Regions from separate parts of the Comamonas faecalis genome, predicted to be linked through region 4. Evidence: predicted binding sites of a transcription regulator. Region 4 holds the regulator's gene; each other region holds the start of a gene.
The links. Region 4 encodes FNR, which switches genes on or off when oxygen is low (the NO sensors DNR and NnrR bind a similar motif). Its sites were predicted from a motif close to TTGATNNNNATCAA; they were not measured.
Positions count from the first base shown of each region.

Region 1: ABD767_RS07650 (cbb3-type cytochrome c oxidase subunit I) is a predicted target of FNR. The motif match lies at 1,684-1,697, and genes of this name have one in related genera.
Region 2: dsrO (sulfate reduction electron transfer complex DsrMKJOP subunit DsrO) is a predicted target of FNR. The motif match lies at 2,232-2,245, and genes of this name have one in related genera.
Region 3: ABD767_RS16630 (COX15/CtaA family protein) is a predicted target of FNR. The motif match lies at 1,190-1,203, and genes of this name have one in related genera.

Region 1 is NZ_BAABBP010000010.1:94,572-98,319, reverse strand. Features, by position in the region: gene ABD767_RS07650 (cbb3-type cytochrome c oxidase subunit I) at 1-1,508, opposite strand, end outside; gene ABD767_RS07645 (heme biosynthesis HemY N-terminal domain-containing protein) at 1,871-3,151, opposite strand; gene ABD767_RS07640 (uroporphyrinogen-III C-methyltransferase) at 3,198-3,748, opposite strand, start outside.
Region 2 is NZ_BAABBP010000032.1:1,929-5,676, forward strand. Features, by position in the region: gene ABD767_RS14485 (hypothetical protein) at 1-89, shown strand, start outside; gene rlmD (23S rRNA (uracil(1939)-C(5))-methyltransferase RlmD) at 152-1,633, opposite strand; gene ABD767_RS14495 (hypothetical protein) at 1,703-2,032, opposite strand; gene dsrO (sulfate reduction electron transfer complex DsrMKJOP subunit DsrO) at 2,377-3,165, shown strand; gene nrfD (NrfD/PsrC family molybdoenzyme membrane anchor subunit) at 3,179-3,748, shown strand, end outside.
Region 3 is NZ_BAABBP010000047.1:11,526-15,273, forward strand. Features, by position in the region: gene ABD767_RS16615 (cbb3-type cytochrome c oxidase subunit I) at 1-396, opposite strand, end outside; gene ABD767_RS16620 (cupredoxin domain-containing protein) at 413-952, opposite strand; gene ABD767_RS16625 (hypothetical protein) at 971-1,126, opposite strand; gene ABD767_RS16630 (COX15/CtaA family protein) at 1,314-2,330, shown strand; gene hemP (hemin uptake protein HemP) at 2,440-2,550, opposite strand; gene ABD767_RS16640 (biopolymer transporter ExbD) at 2,753-3,163, opposite strand; gene ABD767_RS16645 (MotA/TolQ/ExbB proton channel family protein) at 3,170-3,748, opposite strand, start outside.
Region 4 is NZ_BAABBP010000001.1:44,930-48,677, forward strand. Features, by position in the region: gene ccoG (cytochrome c oxidase accessory protein CcoG) at 1-937, shown strand, start outside; gene ABD767_RS00215 (FixH family protein) at 967-1,269, shown strand; gene ABD767_RS00220 (hypothetical protein) at 1,422-1,712, shown strand; gene fnr (fumarate/nitrate reduction transcriptional regulator Fnr) at 1,740-2,477, opposite strand; gene hemN (oxygen-independent coproporphyrinogen III oxidase) at 2,648-3,748, shown strand, end outside.

The DNA of each region.
Region 1 (3,748 bases), on a different contig from region 4:
CGCCACTTGAGATAGGGCATGGTGACCAGGACGGAGTCGATGAACGGACGCGCCGGATCGAGCATGGCCAGGCCCTGCAGCCAGCCGCCGTAGGACAGGAAGATGAAGTAGATCAGGATGCCGATGGCGGCCAGCCAGAAGTGCAGCGAGATCAGGCGCGGGTACGGCCATTCCCAGTGCACGATGCGCGGCATGATGAAGTAGATGGCGCCGAACAGCACCATGGTGACGAATCCATAGGCGCCCAGGTGGGCGTGGGCCACGGTGTAGTGCGTGAAGTGCGCCACCTGCTGCACCGAGCGCAGCGCCTCGAACGAGCCCTGCAGCGACGACATCATGTACATGAAGCCGCCGAACATCATGAAGCGCAGCACCGGCGAGTAGCGTGACAGGTGCATGCGCCCCTTCATCGTCAGCGCCATGTTGATCGCGAAGGCCAGGACCGGAATGATCATCATCATGCTCTGCACGATGGACAGCGTGATCAGCCAGCCCGGCACCGGGCCGCCCACCAGGTGGTGGCCACCGACCTGGGCGTAGAAGAAGGCCAGCGTCCAGAAGCCCAGGATGGACAGGTTGTACGAGCGAATCGGCCGCGCAATGATCTTGGGCAGGAAGTAGTAGATGGCGCCGACGGCCACGGGCGTGAACCACAGGCCGAGTACGTTGTGGCCATACCACCAGTTCATCGCGGCCTGTTGCACGCCGAATTGCACGCCGGGAATCTTGCCGACGATGAACAGCGAGGTGATCCACAGCAGCGCGGCCGTGTGGTACCAGGTGGTCACGTACAGCGACTCGACCTTGCGGTTGACCAGCGTGTACAGCACCGGGCCGATGATGCAGACCATGCCGGCGGCAAAGAAGATACCGATCTGCCAGGGCATTTCCAGGTACTCCAGGCCGTCGGTCCAGCCCGCGCCAATCGCGCCCACGCCCGCGGCAATGGCCACGTTGACCAGCGCGCCGCCCATCATGATCCACATCGAGCCGAACAGAGGCGTGCGCAGCAGGCGCGGCATCAGCCAGATGATGATGCCCAGCTCGGCGTTGGTGATCCAGCCGTAGAGCACGGCCGTCAGGTGCATGGTGCGCATGCGGCCAAAGGTCATCCAGGCTTCGCTGACCAGCCAGTCGGGCAGGTGCAGCTTGAGCGATGCCGTCAGTCCGGCGATGCCGCCGAACAGCAGCCACATGCAGGCGAACGCGATGAACATGAACACCGGAAACGCGCTGGAGCGGTCGGCGGCCAGGCGGTCCTGCAGCTCCTGGGCGTCCGGGACGTGTCGCTCGTCGCCCGGCTCGGCCGCCGCGTGCTGGAAGCGCTCCTGCTGCTGGGTGCCCAGTGCGGGATCGTCGATATGACCGATCTCTCCCTTGACGAAGATGGCCGATGCGGCCTTGGGATTTTCGACCAGCAGCCCCTTGCGCAACGACCATATGAAGACGAACAGTCCAATGATCGAGAGCAGGAAGGCAGCCAACAGGCTCAGGAGGGCGCTGTCCATCGCTGTGGTTCCTTTCGTTTTTTAACCCTGCAGGCGCATGCATGCGCCTGGTTTTGATCCACTGCAAATAACGGAGCAACAAAGCCTGTTACCGCATGGTGCCAGCGATTCTAAGATTGCGCCTCAATCGGCCTTGATGCAGTGCAACATGCCCATGTTGATGGCGCTGTCTCCATTGACTTATGCCAAGTACCGTTTGGCCGCAATGTGGTAGTGCTGCGGCGCAATATCGAGTGGAGTGGCCAGGCAAGCGCACGCGCCCGGCCGAGCGGGAAAGCGGGCCGGAGCGGGCGCGCGGCAAATCGCCTTGATTTTTGGCCGGGCGAGCGCCCTGCGGTGGAGGCGGGAAAAGCCCGCCGGGGTCAGCGCAGCAGTGCCGCCTGCTTCCAGGCGTGCACCGCCTCGTCGCCGTCGCCGCGCTGCTCGGCCAGCTCGGCCAGATGGCGCCAGGCGCTGGCGCGCAGGCGCTCGTCGCGCAGCTGTTGCACCGCGCGGGCAAAGCCCTGCTGGGCCTTGCCCCACAGCTGGCGGTGCATGCAGGCTGCCGCGGCCAGGTATTGCAGGTGGGGTTCGCGCGGGCGGGCGCGCTGCGCCGACTCGATGCGGGCGAGCCAGTCGTCCTCCAGATCCTGCATGTTGCGCTCCAGCGTGCGCACCAGACGCAGCCATTGCGCGTCGTTGAAGTCCGGCTCGCCCTGGCCGCTGAGCGCCTGCCAGACGGGGGTGAGCCACTGGCGCACCTGCGCCGGCTCGCCGCCCAGGCGCGAGAGCTGCTGCGCCGCGCGCGTGGCGATGTCGGGGTGGCTGCGCTCGGCGGCGTCCAGCTGCTGCCAGATGCGCAGGAGCTGGTGCGTGTCGCGTGTGCCGCGGATTTGTTCAAGCAGCAGCGAGCGCGTCAGCGTGTCGGCCACGGACGGGGCAAAGGCGCCATGCTTGGCCAGCAGCCGTGCGGTCTCCAGCGCCAGGTCGGTCTGCTGGGTGTGGCGCGCGGCCTTCAGGCGGGTGCGCAGCGCCAGCGTGCGCCGGGCCGTGCCGGCGGGCAGGCTGGCCAGCTGCTCCAGCGCGGACTCGGCGTCCCGGTCGTCCAGCGCCCAGCGCGCGGCGCGCAGCTGCAGGCCTTCGCCAAATTCGCGCTCGCTGTCGCTGGTGTGCTCGGCAATCGTCTGCTGCGCCTGCTCCAGGTGCGTCTGGCGGGTTTCGCGGTCTTGCAGCGCGTGCGACGACTCGGCCGCGATCAGGTGCGCCAGCGCGCGCATCTGGCGCGTGTGCGGGTCGCTCTCGCGCAGCTGCTCCAGCGCCTGTGATTGGCCTATGGCAGTGAGCGCGTCCTTGCGCGCGCGCAGGTAGCGCCCGGACAGCATGTAGGAGTAGGCGCCCAGCAGCGCGCCGTGCATGGTGCGCTCGCGCTGCATCACGCGCCAGCGCCGGGTCTGCTGGGGCAGCGCGCGCAGCACCGCCATGCCGCGCAGAGCCGAATGCACGACGATGAAGCCCACCAGCAGCGCGATCAGCACCAGGTTGAGCGCCAGGTCGATGCGCCAGGGCGGCCAGAACACGGTGACCACAGCCTGGTTGTTGCCGGCAAACAGCGCCACCGCGACGGCGGCGCCAAACAGGGCCAGAAACCAGAGAGCTGCGCGCATGGGGGTGTGTCCTGTCCGTGAAAGAGGTGGCGGGAGAGCGGGGGGGTCAGCGGCCGGCGGCGGCCGTGGCCAGCGCGGCAAAGGTGTCGTCCAGCGTGGGCGTGTCGGACGCGGTCATGTGCTCTTGCAGCTGCTGTAGCGCCTGCAGCGCGTTCTGGGTACGCCGCGACGTGGGGTCGAAGTACTTGACCATGACGCTGTAGGCGTAGGCCAGGTCGGCGCGCGCCGCGCCGGTGCGCCGGCCCAGCAGGCTCAGGCGGGCGTTGAGCAGCTGCATCTTCAGGTTTTCGCGCAGGAAGAAGGCCTGCTCGGGCGCCAGCAGCACCGCGTCGGGGTGCTCGATGCGCTGAATGCGCACCAGCGTCAGCGCTTCGTCGCGCACGCCGGTCCAGGCGCGCTGCAGCCAGGCCTGCCACGGCGGCGTGGCGGCAGCGTCGGCGGGCTTGTCCTGCGCGGGCGCCTCATCGGCAGCCTCGCCGCCCGGCCGCGCCGCCGGGCCGTGCAGTGCCTGGGCCGTGGTTGCGGCATTGCGCAGGGGCAGATCGCCCACCTGGCGCACCAGGTCGTCCAGGCGGCCGAGCAGCCCGGCGGTGTCGG
Region 2 (3,748 bases), on a different contig from region 4:
CGGTGCTCACGCAGCTGGCGCCCGAACCCGCCAAGCCCCGCCGGCGCAGCCGCGACAGTGAAGACGACGAGCAGTTGCCACGCAGCTGAGCGGCCATCGGCGCCACGCCGTCAACCGACCCATGACAGGCCCGCGCAATGCGGGCTTTGGCTTATGCGCCTTCGCGCTCGAACACCGCGATGCTCTCCACGTGCGCCGTGTGCGGAAACATATTGACCATGCCCGCCGCCGTGCAGCGGTAGCCTGCCTGGTGCACCAGCAGCCCTGCGTCGCGCGCCAGCGTAGCGGGGTTGCAGCTGACGTAGACGATGCGCCGCGGTGCCGTCCACTCCTGCGCGCTTTCGGGCAGCGGCGGCGCGCCTTCGGCACCGATGCGTGCCTGGTGGATGTCGGCCAGCGCCTTGACCAGCGCAAAAGCGCCCTCGCGCGGCGGGTCGACCAACCATTTGTCGGCCACGCCGTCGGCCGTCAAAAGCCCGGGCGTCATCTCGAACAGGTTGCGCGCGACAAATTCGGTGGATGCCAATGCCGCGCCGGCGGCGCGCAACCCCTGGTTGTGGCCATAGTTGGCCCGTGCGCGGGCAACCAGCGTCTCGCTGCCCTCCACGCCCAGCACCTGGCGTGCCTGAGTGGCCAGCGGCAGCGTGAAGTTGCCCAGGCCGCAGAACCAGTCGATCACGCGCTCGTGCGGCTGCACGTCGAGCAGGCGCAGCGCCCGACCGACCAGCACGCGGTTGATCTGCGGGTTGACCTGGGTGAAGTCGGTCGGACGAAACGGCATGGTGATGCCGAATTCGGGTAGTGCGTAGGCCAGCACCTCGCCGCCCTCGTCCAGCAGATGCACCGTGTCCGGCCCCTTGGGCTGCAGCCACCACTGCACGCCGTGCGCGCGGGCAAAGTCGCGCAGCTTGTCCCGGTCGCCGTCCGACAGCGGCTGCAGATGGCGAAGCACCAGTGCGGTCACGGTGTCGCCGCAGGCCAGCTCGATCTGCGGGCAGGTGTCGCGCGCGTCCATCGATGCGATCAGGCCGCGCAGCGGCACCAGCATGCTGCTCACATGCGGCGGCAGGATGGCGCAGCTGTCCATGTCGGCGATATAGCGGCTCTTGCGCTCATGAAAGCCGACCAGCACCACGCCCTTCTTGATCACGTGGCGCACCGCCAGCCGCGCGCGGTAGCGGTAGCCCCAGTCGGGGCCTGCAATCGGGCGCAACACCATCTGTGGGCGCACCTTGCCCAGGTGCCAGAGGTTGTCCTCAAGTACGCGCTGCTTGACCGCGACCTGCGCGCCCATGTCCAGATGCTGCATCTTGCATCCGCCGCAGGCGCCGGTGTGCAGGCCGAAATGCGGGCACTGCGGGCGCACGCGCAGGCTCGATTCGCGGTGGATGGCCGTCAGGCCGGCCTGCTCCCAGTTGTTCTTGCGCCGCGTCGTCGTGGCGCTGACCCATTCGCCGGGCAGCGCGCCGTCGATGAAGACGACCTTGCCGTCGGCGTTTCGGGCAACGCCCTGGGCGTCCAGATCCATCGAGAGGATGCGCAGCGCATCGTCCGGCAAATGAGGTGGCCGGATTTCTGGCACAACGGCGCTGGCGGGACTGGGGGCAGGAATGGGGGTGACGGGCTCGCTCATGCGCCGATTGTCTCAGCCCTGCATTGCCTCGGCGGCAAAGAGCCCGCCCCTGTTTTGATTAGAGCGTGTTTACGATCTCTTAAGCCGCCGCGACGCCGCCGTACGGGTGCGCTGCGCTGCGCCGTGGCGCAGCGTGTCAGTCGCGGGCAGCCGGTTGAATTCGCGCTCGCAGCCGCTGTTGCCCAGCGAAAACACCAGAGCGCCGCCTGGCGCAATGCCGGGCAGCGTCTCGTGCAGTGGCTTGGACAGGTCGACCGGTGGCGTCTGCGAGCGGTACACCACCTGCTGGGCGTTGTCATACACCACGTAGCACGCGGCCCAGGCGGCCGGCGCGCACGCCATGGAAGACAGCACGGCGGACACAGCGCCGCAGCGCATCAGAAGACGTTGGAGCGACATGGGAAAGGCCTCCGGCGTTGGATTGCGGGTTGGTATGGCGCCCATTTTGCCCCGTCCGGCGCGCCGTGGCGGCCCGTGAATCCTCGGATTTACCATGTCCGAGCAATGCGCTCGGATTTATTTAATATTTGCTTAATCTGCGCTTATTAATATCGCAAGGTTTGTCTGGAATATAAATATAATTAATTACCCAAAGATATTGATGATTATCAAATCTAATAATCGATAAATCATTAAGAATAAACCCTAGGTTATTTCTTGACCCGCCGCAACAAGCGGTGGCCGGCGCTTGATGCGCCAACGCAGTGGTCGAGAAGTTGCGCAATTCGTTTCAGAGGATTTCCATGGCACTAGAACCCACGACGGCGCGCACCCAGGCGCCAGAGACCGTCCAGCCCGGCAAGCGCGGATTCCTGCAGGATCTTGTGGCCCTTGCCACCACGTTTGGCGTGGCGGGCGCCGCAAGTCCCGCGGCCGCGGCCATTGCCGACTACCAGCCGCCGCGGCGCGAAGGAATGAAGGGCAAGCGCTGGGGCATGCTGGTCGACATCCGCAAGTGCATCGGCTGCCAGGCCTGCACGGTGAGCTGCTCGGTGGAAAACCAGCCGCCGATCGGCCAGTTCCGCACCACGGTGCTGCAGTACGAGGTGGACCGCCCCAACGAGGCGCCGGCCATGGTCAGCCTGCCGCGCCTGTGCAACCACTGCGAGGAGCCGCCCTGCGTGCCGGTGTGTCCGGTGCAGGCCACCTTCCAGCGCGAGGACGGCATCGTGCTGGTCGATGGCGACCGCTGCGTCGGCTGCGGCTACTGCGTGCAGGCCTGCCCCTACGACGCGCGCTTCATCAACCACGAGACGCAGACCGCCGACAAGTGCACCTTCTGCGACCACCGCCTCGAAGTCGGCCTGCTGCCCGCCTGCGTGGAGAGCTGCGTGGGCGGCGCGCGTGTGATCGGCGACCTCAACGACGAGCACAGCGAGATCAACCGCCGCATGGCCGAGCACGAGCGCGACATCAAGGTCTTGAAGCCCGGAATGAAGACCCAGCCGCGCGTGTTCTACATCGGCCTGCCCGACCAGTTCGTCAACGGCGTCGACGGCCAGGCCAGCGTGCGCCTGGTGGCCCACGATTGAAGGAGCGCACACCATGCAGATCATCGAACTCCTGACCCCCGCCTACGAAGTGGCCTGGCTGCCCTGGGCGGTGCAGTATTTCTTTCTTGCCGGTGTGGCCACCGGCGCCGCGCTGCTGGCTGCCGCCTGCGTCTTCGCGCCCGCAGGCAGCCGCCTGGCGCAGCTGACGCCGGTGGTGGTCTTCACGCTGGCGGTGGCGGCGATCGCCGCGCCGGTCTCGCTGCTGGCCGACCTGCACCAGCCAGCGCGCTTCTGGCATTTCTACGCGCACTTCACGCCCTGGTCGTGGATGTCGATCGGCGCGCTGCTGCTGCCGACCTTCGTCACGCTGTCACTCGCGCTGTGCGCCAGCTGGTGGCTGGGGCGGCCGGGCTGGATGCGCCTGGTCGCGCCGCTCTTGGTGCTGTCGGCGCTCAGCATCGTCGTCTACACCGGCGCCGAGGTCATGGTGGTGCGCGCGCGCCCGCTGTGGAACACCGCCTGGCTGCCGGTCAACCTGGCGCTGACCGGCTGGCTCGCGGCGATCGGCGTGATGTTCATCGTCGAGCGTTTTTTGCCTGCTGCCCTGCGCCCGCAGGACGGC
Region 3 (3,748 bases), on a different contig from region 4:
GGTCATCATCACGCTGGACTCGCCCTGGAAGACGGCCACGTTGTTGATGACCGCGCCGATCAGCATTAGCGCGTATGCCAGCCAGGCGATCTTGGGCGTGGCGATGCGACAGCGCAGCAAGGTCGATGCGGCGAAGTACAGGATGGCGATCTCGAAGAAGATCAGCCAGTAGATCAGCATGTCCAGACCATGGGCCGTCAGCACCATGTAGAAGGTGTCGGCCGGCAGCCAGTGCACGGCGGGCCAGCGCGTGAGCACGACGCCGATGGCCAGCAGGCCGCCGACCAGCAGGGCGACGACGGCGGTGACGGCGTTGGCCTTGATCAGGCTTTCCGCCTGGGCTTCGAATTGCAGGCCCGATCGTGGGCAGGTGCGGTATGTGGTTTGTGTGGTCATGTTGTCTCCCCCTGCATTACTTTACGTACAGGCGGCCGACCATCTCGTGGTGACCAATGCCGCAAAACTCATTGCACACGATGGAGTACATGCCCGATTCGTTGGGCGTGATCTTGATCACGTGCTCATAGCCGGGCACCACCTGGATGTTGATGTTGTTGGGCTGCAGCGAGAAGCCGTGGTTGTAGTCCATCGAGGTCATGTGAAGCTTGTAGGTCTTGCCCTTTTCCAGCTCGAGAATGGGCCACCAGTTCCATAGGCGTCCAATCAAGTAGATGTCCTCGCCCTCGGGCGGAGCGACGACCGGCACTTCCTGCTCGGTTTCGGTGCGAACCGTGTATTTGTCGACAAAGGCCTGGGTGCGCTCGGTAAACTGGCCGACGTCGACCTTGTAGGTCTCGGTTGACAGGTTTTGCTTGCCGTAGACGTGCCAGAACACCATCATGAAAAACATCACCATGCACCAGATGAAGGCGATGGCGATCCAGATGGCTTCCAGACGATCCAGCGGGTGTTTCCACCACAACCTCTCCGAAGGCGGCAGGATTGCACTCATGTTGAGTCTCCTCAGTTTTTATTTGGCGACGGGAATGGTCAGAACGTCGATGAAGCCCCACAGGTTGTAGACAATCATCGGAATCATCACGCCCAGGAACAGCAGCAGAAAAGGGTTGTCCAGCAGTTGCTGCATCAGCGGGACTTTCTCGTTTTCGTCGTCGTGGTGACTCATCGTTCACTCCTTGGAAGTTACCGGTTAAGACACGTAATTGTTGACCTTTGTCATCAAGTGTTCGTGACATGGATCAAACATTTGACGGAACTTTAGCCTGCCAAAGGCAGAGTGAGAAGTCCTGACGATCGCATCGGGCTGGGAGGTGCTATCAAAAAATGTTCAATCGAAACGGTTTTTTCGATGAATGGCATTGAAAGCCACGCTGATTTTTTCTGCAGCCTTTTCACCACAAGACAAACTCAGGGGGATTGGAAACATGGATTGCGACCTTGCTTTGCTGCAGCGGCGGCGCCATCTGGTGCGCCGCATGGCGTGGCTGTGCGCTGCGCTGATGCTGTGCATCATCAGTTTGAGCGCTTATATGCGCCTGTCCAAGGAGGCCGTCCGTTGCGCGCCATGGCCTCAATGCCAGGTGCAGGCACTGGGTGCGGATGGCACGGCCACACCGGCGCCGGCGCAAACGCCAGCAGCCTTGAAACTGGTGCACCGGGTGGTAGCAAGCGCTACTTTGCTGGTGCTGCTTCTGATGCTGGTCGTGTCGGCAACGTCCACGCCGCGCTTGTGGTCAGAGTCACGCGGTACGCTGATCCTGCTGGTTCTGGCGATTTTTCTGGCCGTGTTGGGGCGTTGGTCTGCGCAACCCGGTCTGCCCGGGGTGGTGCTGGGAAATTTGCTTGCCGGGCTGCTGATGTTTGCCCTGGCGATCCGCCTGGTGTGCGTCGCAGGTGGGAGCCGCGCGCAAAGCATGCGTGGCGGCATGATGGGCGCATGGATATGCATGCTGCTGATCTGCTTGCAGGTGCTGCTGGGCGGTCTGGTCAGCGCCCGGCATGCAGGCTTGAGCTGTCCCGTCTTTGGCGCTTGCGTGGCGGATGCATCGGGCGGGTTGGGGGCACTGCTGTCCTGGGTCTCGCCGTCGGCGACGGCGCTGACGCAGGAGCAGGGGGCTTTCCTGCAACTCGCCCACCGCATCGCTGGCGTGGCACTGGTGGCGGTACTGTGGGCGTTTTCCTGGCGTCTGTGGCGGGCCGACCGACGGGGCGTGGCAGCCGCCGTGGCGCTGCTGGCTGCGCTGCAGCCGTTGGTTGGATTGGTGGTGGTTGCCTGGCAGCAGCCGCTACCACTCGTCTTGCTGCACAACCTGCTGGCGGCCGCGTTGCTGGCACTGCTTGCGGCCCAGACCGTGCGGGTGGAACGCTAGGAAACTGTTGTGCGGGATGAAAAAAAGCCTGGCTACGCGAGGTGCTCCTCGTTGGCTGGCCAATCGACTCTTGGGATCTTGTGATCCACGAGTCGCCCCACGATGATCTTTACTTGGTCAGGATCAGCTTGCCCTGCTTGGTGGTCTGCAGCCGGTAGACGCGGCCGTTGTGCACGATGGTCATGACCTTGCGTCCCTGCATCAAGGTTTCGCTGTGCATCACCCGTTCCGGGCTGTTCGGCGTTGTGACTCCATGCGACACCATGATGGGAAGGGTTTCAAATCGATTCGAGTAGAGATTGGTCATGACGATGAAACCGTTGATGCGTCGTTGATTCTGATGCGCTAATGATAATCATTATCATCAATAAGTCAACGGATTTTTATCGATTCCAATGTAACCATCCATGGCTCAATTGGATTCAGGGATTGGGCTCGGTCACGAAGCCGATTTTGTGCAGGCCGGCGCGCTGCAGGGCGGACATGAGCTGCGCCACGCGCTCGTAGCGCACATCTTTGTCGCCCTGGATATGCAGGTCGGGTTGCGGAATTTTTTGCGCCTCGGCCTGCAGCAGTGGTTCAAGCTCCTCATCGGAGAGGGTGCGCTCGTTCCAGTGGTACACGCCATCGGCGGTCACCGACAGGCGGATGGTCTCCGGCTGGATGATTTCGCGCTCGTTGCTCGCGCGCGGCAAGTCTACCGGCACGGCATGTTTCATTACTGGCACGGTGATGATGAAGATGATGAGCAAAACCAGCATGACGTCCACCAGCGGCGTCATGTTGATTTCATTCATCACCTCATCGGATTCGTCCTGGGTTCCGAAAGCCATGGCGCATCAGCCTTTCTTCATCGGGACGACCTTGCCTGCCTCGCCTGGAACGTTCACGCGCGCGCCGGTGACGAAGTATGCATGCAGGCCATGGGCAAAGCTGTTGAGCTGGCTGAGAATGAACTTGTTGCCCCGTACCAGCGCGTTGTAGCCGAGCACCGCAGGAATGGCCACGGCCAGGCCCAGCGCAGTCATGATCAACGCTTCGCCAATGGGGCCAGCGACCTTGTCGATGGTCGACTGCCCCGATGCGCCGATGGCGGCCAGCGCGTGGTAAATGCCCCAGACCGTGCCGAAAAGGCCAATGAATGGAGCGGTGGAGCCCACCGAGGCCAGGATGGCCAAGCCCGATTGCAGGCGGGCCGTGAATTCGTCGATGGTGTTGCGCAGGCAGCGGGTGATCCAGTCGCTTACGTCCAGGCTGTCGTGCAGGTGTTCCTGGGTGTTGCGATGGTGCGCCGTGGCTTCGCGCCCTTCCAGGGCCAGATGGCGGAAGGGGTTGCTCGGGTCGGCGCCAAGCTTGCTCAGACCGGCGGCAAAGTCCTCGCTGTGCCAGAAGTCGCGTGCGGCGCGTGCGTCGCGTTT
Region 4 (3,748 bases):
CGTCTGGCTGGCCATCGCGCTGTGGACGGGCTACACCTTTGTCGGCTACTTTGTGCCTATTCGCGAGCTGGGCAGCGAGCTGCTGGCCCTGCACGGCGGCTGGCAGATTTTCTGGGTACTGTTCTATGGCCTGGCTACCTATGGCAACGCCGGTTTCTTGCGTGAGCAGGTCTGCCAATACATGTGCCCGTACGCGCGCTTCCAAAGCGCGATGTTCGACAAAGACACGATGATCGTCACCTACGACCCCGAGCGCGGCGAGCCGCGTGCGCCGCGCGCCAAGACGGTGGACTACAAGGCCAAAGGGCTGGGCGATTGCATCGATTGTTCGCTGTGCGTGCAGGTGTGCCCGGCCGGCATCGACATCCGCGACGGGTTGCAGTACGAATGCATAGGCTGCGGCCTGTGCGTGGATGCTTGCGACACCGTGATGGACAAGATGAACTACCCGCGTGGGTTGATTCGCTTTTCCACGCAAAACGGAGTCAAGAACCACTGGACGCAGTCGCAGATGATCAAGCGCGTGCTGCGTCCGCGCGTACTGGTTTACTCCGCACTGCTGCTGCTGCTGTGCATTGGCATGATGGCTAGTCTCGTCGTACGCTCGCCGATGAAGGTGGACATCGTGCGCGACCGCGCCGCGCTCTCGCGCATCGTCGCCGGTGGCAAGCTGGAGAACGTTTACCGCCTGCAGATCATGAACGCTACCGAACGCGCGCAGCGCTACCACATTGCGGCGCGCGGCTTGCCGGAGCTGGAAGTGGCCACCGAGCAGGAATTCGACCTGGGGCCGGCCGAGTCGCGCTGGGTGTCGGTGCGCCTGCACATCCCCTACGGCTCGGCGCAGCCCGGGTCGCACACGATTTACTTTGATATCCAGGCGCTGGGCAGCAAGGCACAGGTTTCCGAGAAATCGGTGTTCCTGGTGCCGCGCTGAGTGGTCGCCGTTTCGATGAGGAGTCTTCAATGATTGCAAATCCCTCCACTGCACCCGGGCCGATGCCCGGTGACGCCCCGGCGCGACCCTGGTGGAAGTTCGGCATGGTCTGGATGCTGATCGCCGGGCCTGCCGTCGTCGTCGTCGCCGGTTTCGTGACGCTGTGGCTGGCCGTCAGCCGCCCTGATCCGGTACTGAGCGAAGACTATTACCAGCGCGGCCTGGAAATCAATCAGACGCTCAGGGCGCAGCAGGAAGCGGAGGCGGCAGCCATGACGCCGGCGCTCAAGGGCCGCAACCATGCGGCAACGCCGCGAGAACATCGTCCCTGATATCGCGCGCGGCAAGCGCCGGGCTCTGACCATGCGCTGTCGTGACCTGGGTCAATTCCGAGTGCCGTGCATGGTTTAGCGCGCATGCATGGATTGCATGGCCGGCCTCAGTGCTAGTCTGCCTCTTCATCCAAAGAACAGGAGACGATGCAATGCGGATGCAGCGACTGATGTGGATTGTCTGGCCGGCCTTTCTGATGGCGGCCGTGCTGGAAATGCTGGTGTTTGCTTTTGTCGATCCGCAAATGTTGCAGTGGTTCGACCAGCCGGTGAACCTCTCGCGCGAAGGTGTCTACACCGTGGCGTTCTTCGTGTTCTGGCTGGTGATCATGGGTGCGGGCGCGCTGACGACCCTGCTGTCGCTCTCGCCCTTTGAACTCAATCGCTGCCCTGTCCCCGACCTGCAGCGTCCAGCCGATTGCGCCAAGTTTTCTTCGATGTAATACCGCCCGTGGCGGGATTGGCCGTCGTCAGGCCTGTTGACTGTTGACGATGGCTTTGAGCGCGTCGGTGTCCAGGATGCGCACGTGGCGCTGTTTGACCTCGACCAGACCGTCCTCGGCGAACTTGGAGAAAGTGCGGCTGACGGTCTCCAGCTTGAGGCCCAGGTAACTGCCGATCTCTTCGCGGGTCATGCGCAGCACCAACTCGGATTGCGAGAAGCCGCGGTCATGCAGGCGCTGCACCAGGTTGAGCAAGAAAGCCGCCAGCCGCTCCTCGGCGCGCATGCTGCCGAGCAGCAGCATCACGCCGTGCTCGCGTACGATCTCGCGGCTCATTATCTTGTGCAGGTGTGTCTGCAGCGGTGTGACCTCGCGAGACAGTTCCTCTATGCGGTCGAACGGCATCACGCAGACCTCGGCATCCTCCAGCGCCACGGCATCGCAGGTGTGGTGGTCGTTGACGATGCCGTCCAGGCCGATGATCTCGCCGGCCATCTGAAAGCCCGTGACCTGGTCGCGTCCGTCCTCGGTCGCCACGCAGGTCTTGAAAAAACCGGTGCGAATGGCAAACAGCGAGGTGAATGCCTCGCCGTTGCGAAACAGCGAGCCGCCGCGCTTGATCTTGCGCCGCGTCGCAACGATGTCGTCGATGCGCTGCATTTGCTGGTCGTTCAGGCCGACCGGCATGCACAACTCGCGAAGATTGCAGTTGGAGCAGGCGACTTTGAAGGCGTGCGCGCTGGAAGAAGCAGAAACCTTGCCCATGGTCAGAGCTTACATCTGAAAAAAGGTACAGAGGGTAAATCCGGAGACAATCTCGGGACTCTCGATCCGGGCCAGGCCGCCATGCAGGAAGCGGCCGGTTCTTGATTGTAGTCAAGACGGTTGCCGGTCCACTGCGGCACAGTCTTGCCGTTATCGTCTGGAAATCCGTCATGACCGTTGCTATCACGCCCGAACTCCTGCGTCGCTTCGACGTGCCCGGGCCCCGCTACACCTCCTATCCCACGGCCGACCGCTTTGTCGAAGCGTTTGGCGAAGAGCAGTACGTGCTTGCGCTGCAGCAGCGCAAGGTCAGTGCGGTGGGCAAGAACACGCCACTGTCGCTGTACGCGCACATCCCGTTTTGCGAGTCGCTGTGCTATTACTGCGCGTGCAACAAGATCATCACCAAGCACCCCGAGCGCGCCGAGGTCTACCTGCGCTACCTCAGCCGCGAGATCGACCTGCACACGGCGCACTGCGGCGTCGGGCAGCAGGTCAGCCAGTTGCACCTGGGCGGCGGCACGCCCACCTTCCTGACCGACGAGGGCCTGCGCGACCTGATGAGCATGTTCACGCGCAGCTTCACGCTGGTGCCCGGCGGCGAGTATTCCATCGAGGTCGACCCGCGTACCGTCGACGAACACCGCCTGGCGGTGCTCAAGGAACTGGGCTTCAACCGCCTGAGTTTTGGCGTACAGGACTTCGACCCCGACGTGCAAAAGGCGGTGCACCGGGTGCAACCCGCTGACAAGGTGTTTGCGCTGGTCGAGAGCGCGCGCAAGCTGGGTTTCGACTCGGTCAACGTCGACCTGATCTACGGCCTGCCGCTGCAGACGCCCGAATCGTTCAACCGCACGCTGGAGCAGGTCGTGCAACTGCGCTCGGATCGCATTGCGCTGTACGCCTATGCCCACTTGCCCGAGCGCTTCAAGGCGCAGCGGCGCATCAATATCGCCGACCTGCCGGCGCCCGCGGCCAAGGTGTCCATGCTGGCGCGCTCGATCGAGTCCTTCATCGACGCGGGCTACGTTTACGTGGGCATGGATCACTTCGCGCTGCCCGACGACGCGCTGGCCGTTGCCAAGCGCCAGGGACGGCTGCACCGCAACTTCCAGGGCTACAGCACCCAGCCCGATTGCGACCTGATTGCGCTGGGCGTTTCGGCCATCGGCCGCGTCGGTGCAACCTATAGCCAGAACGCCAAGGTGCTGGAGGACTACTACGACGCGATCAACCGCGGCCGCATCCCGATTGCGCGCGGCCTGGCGCTG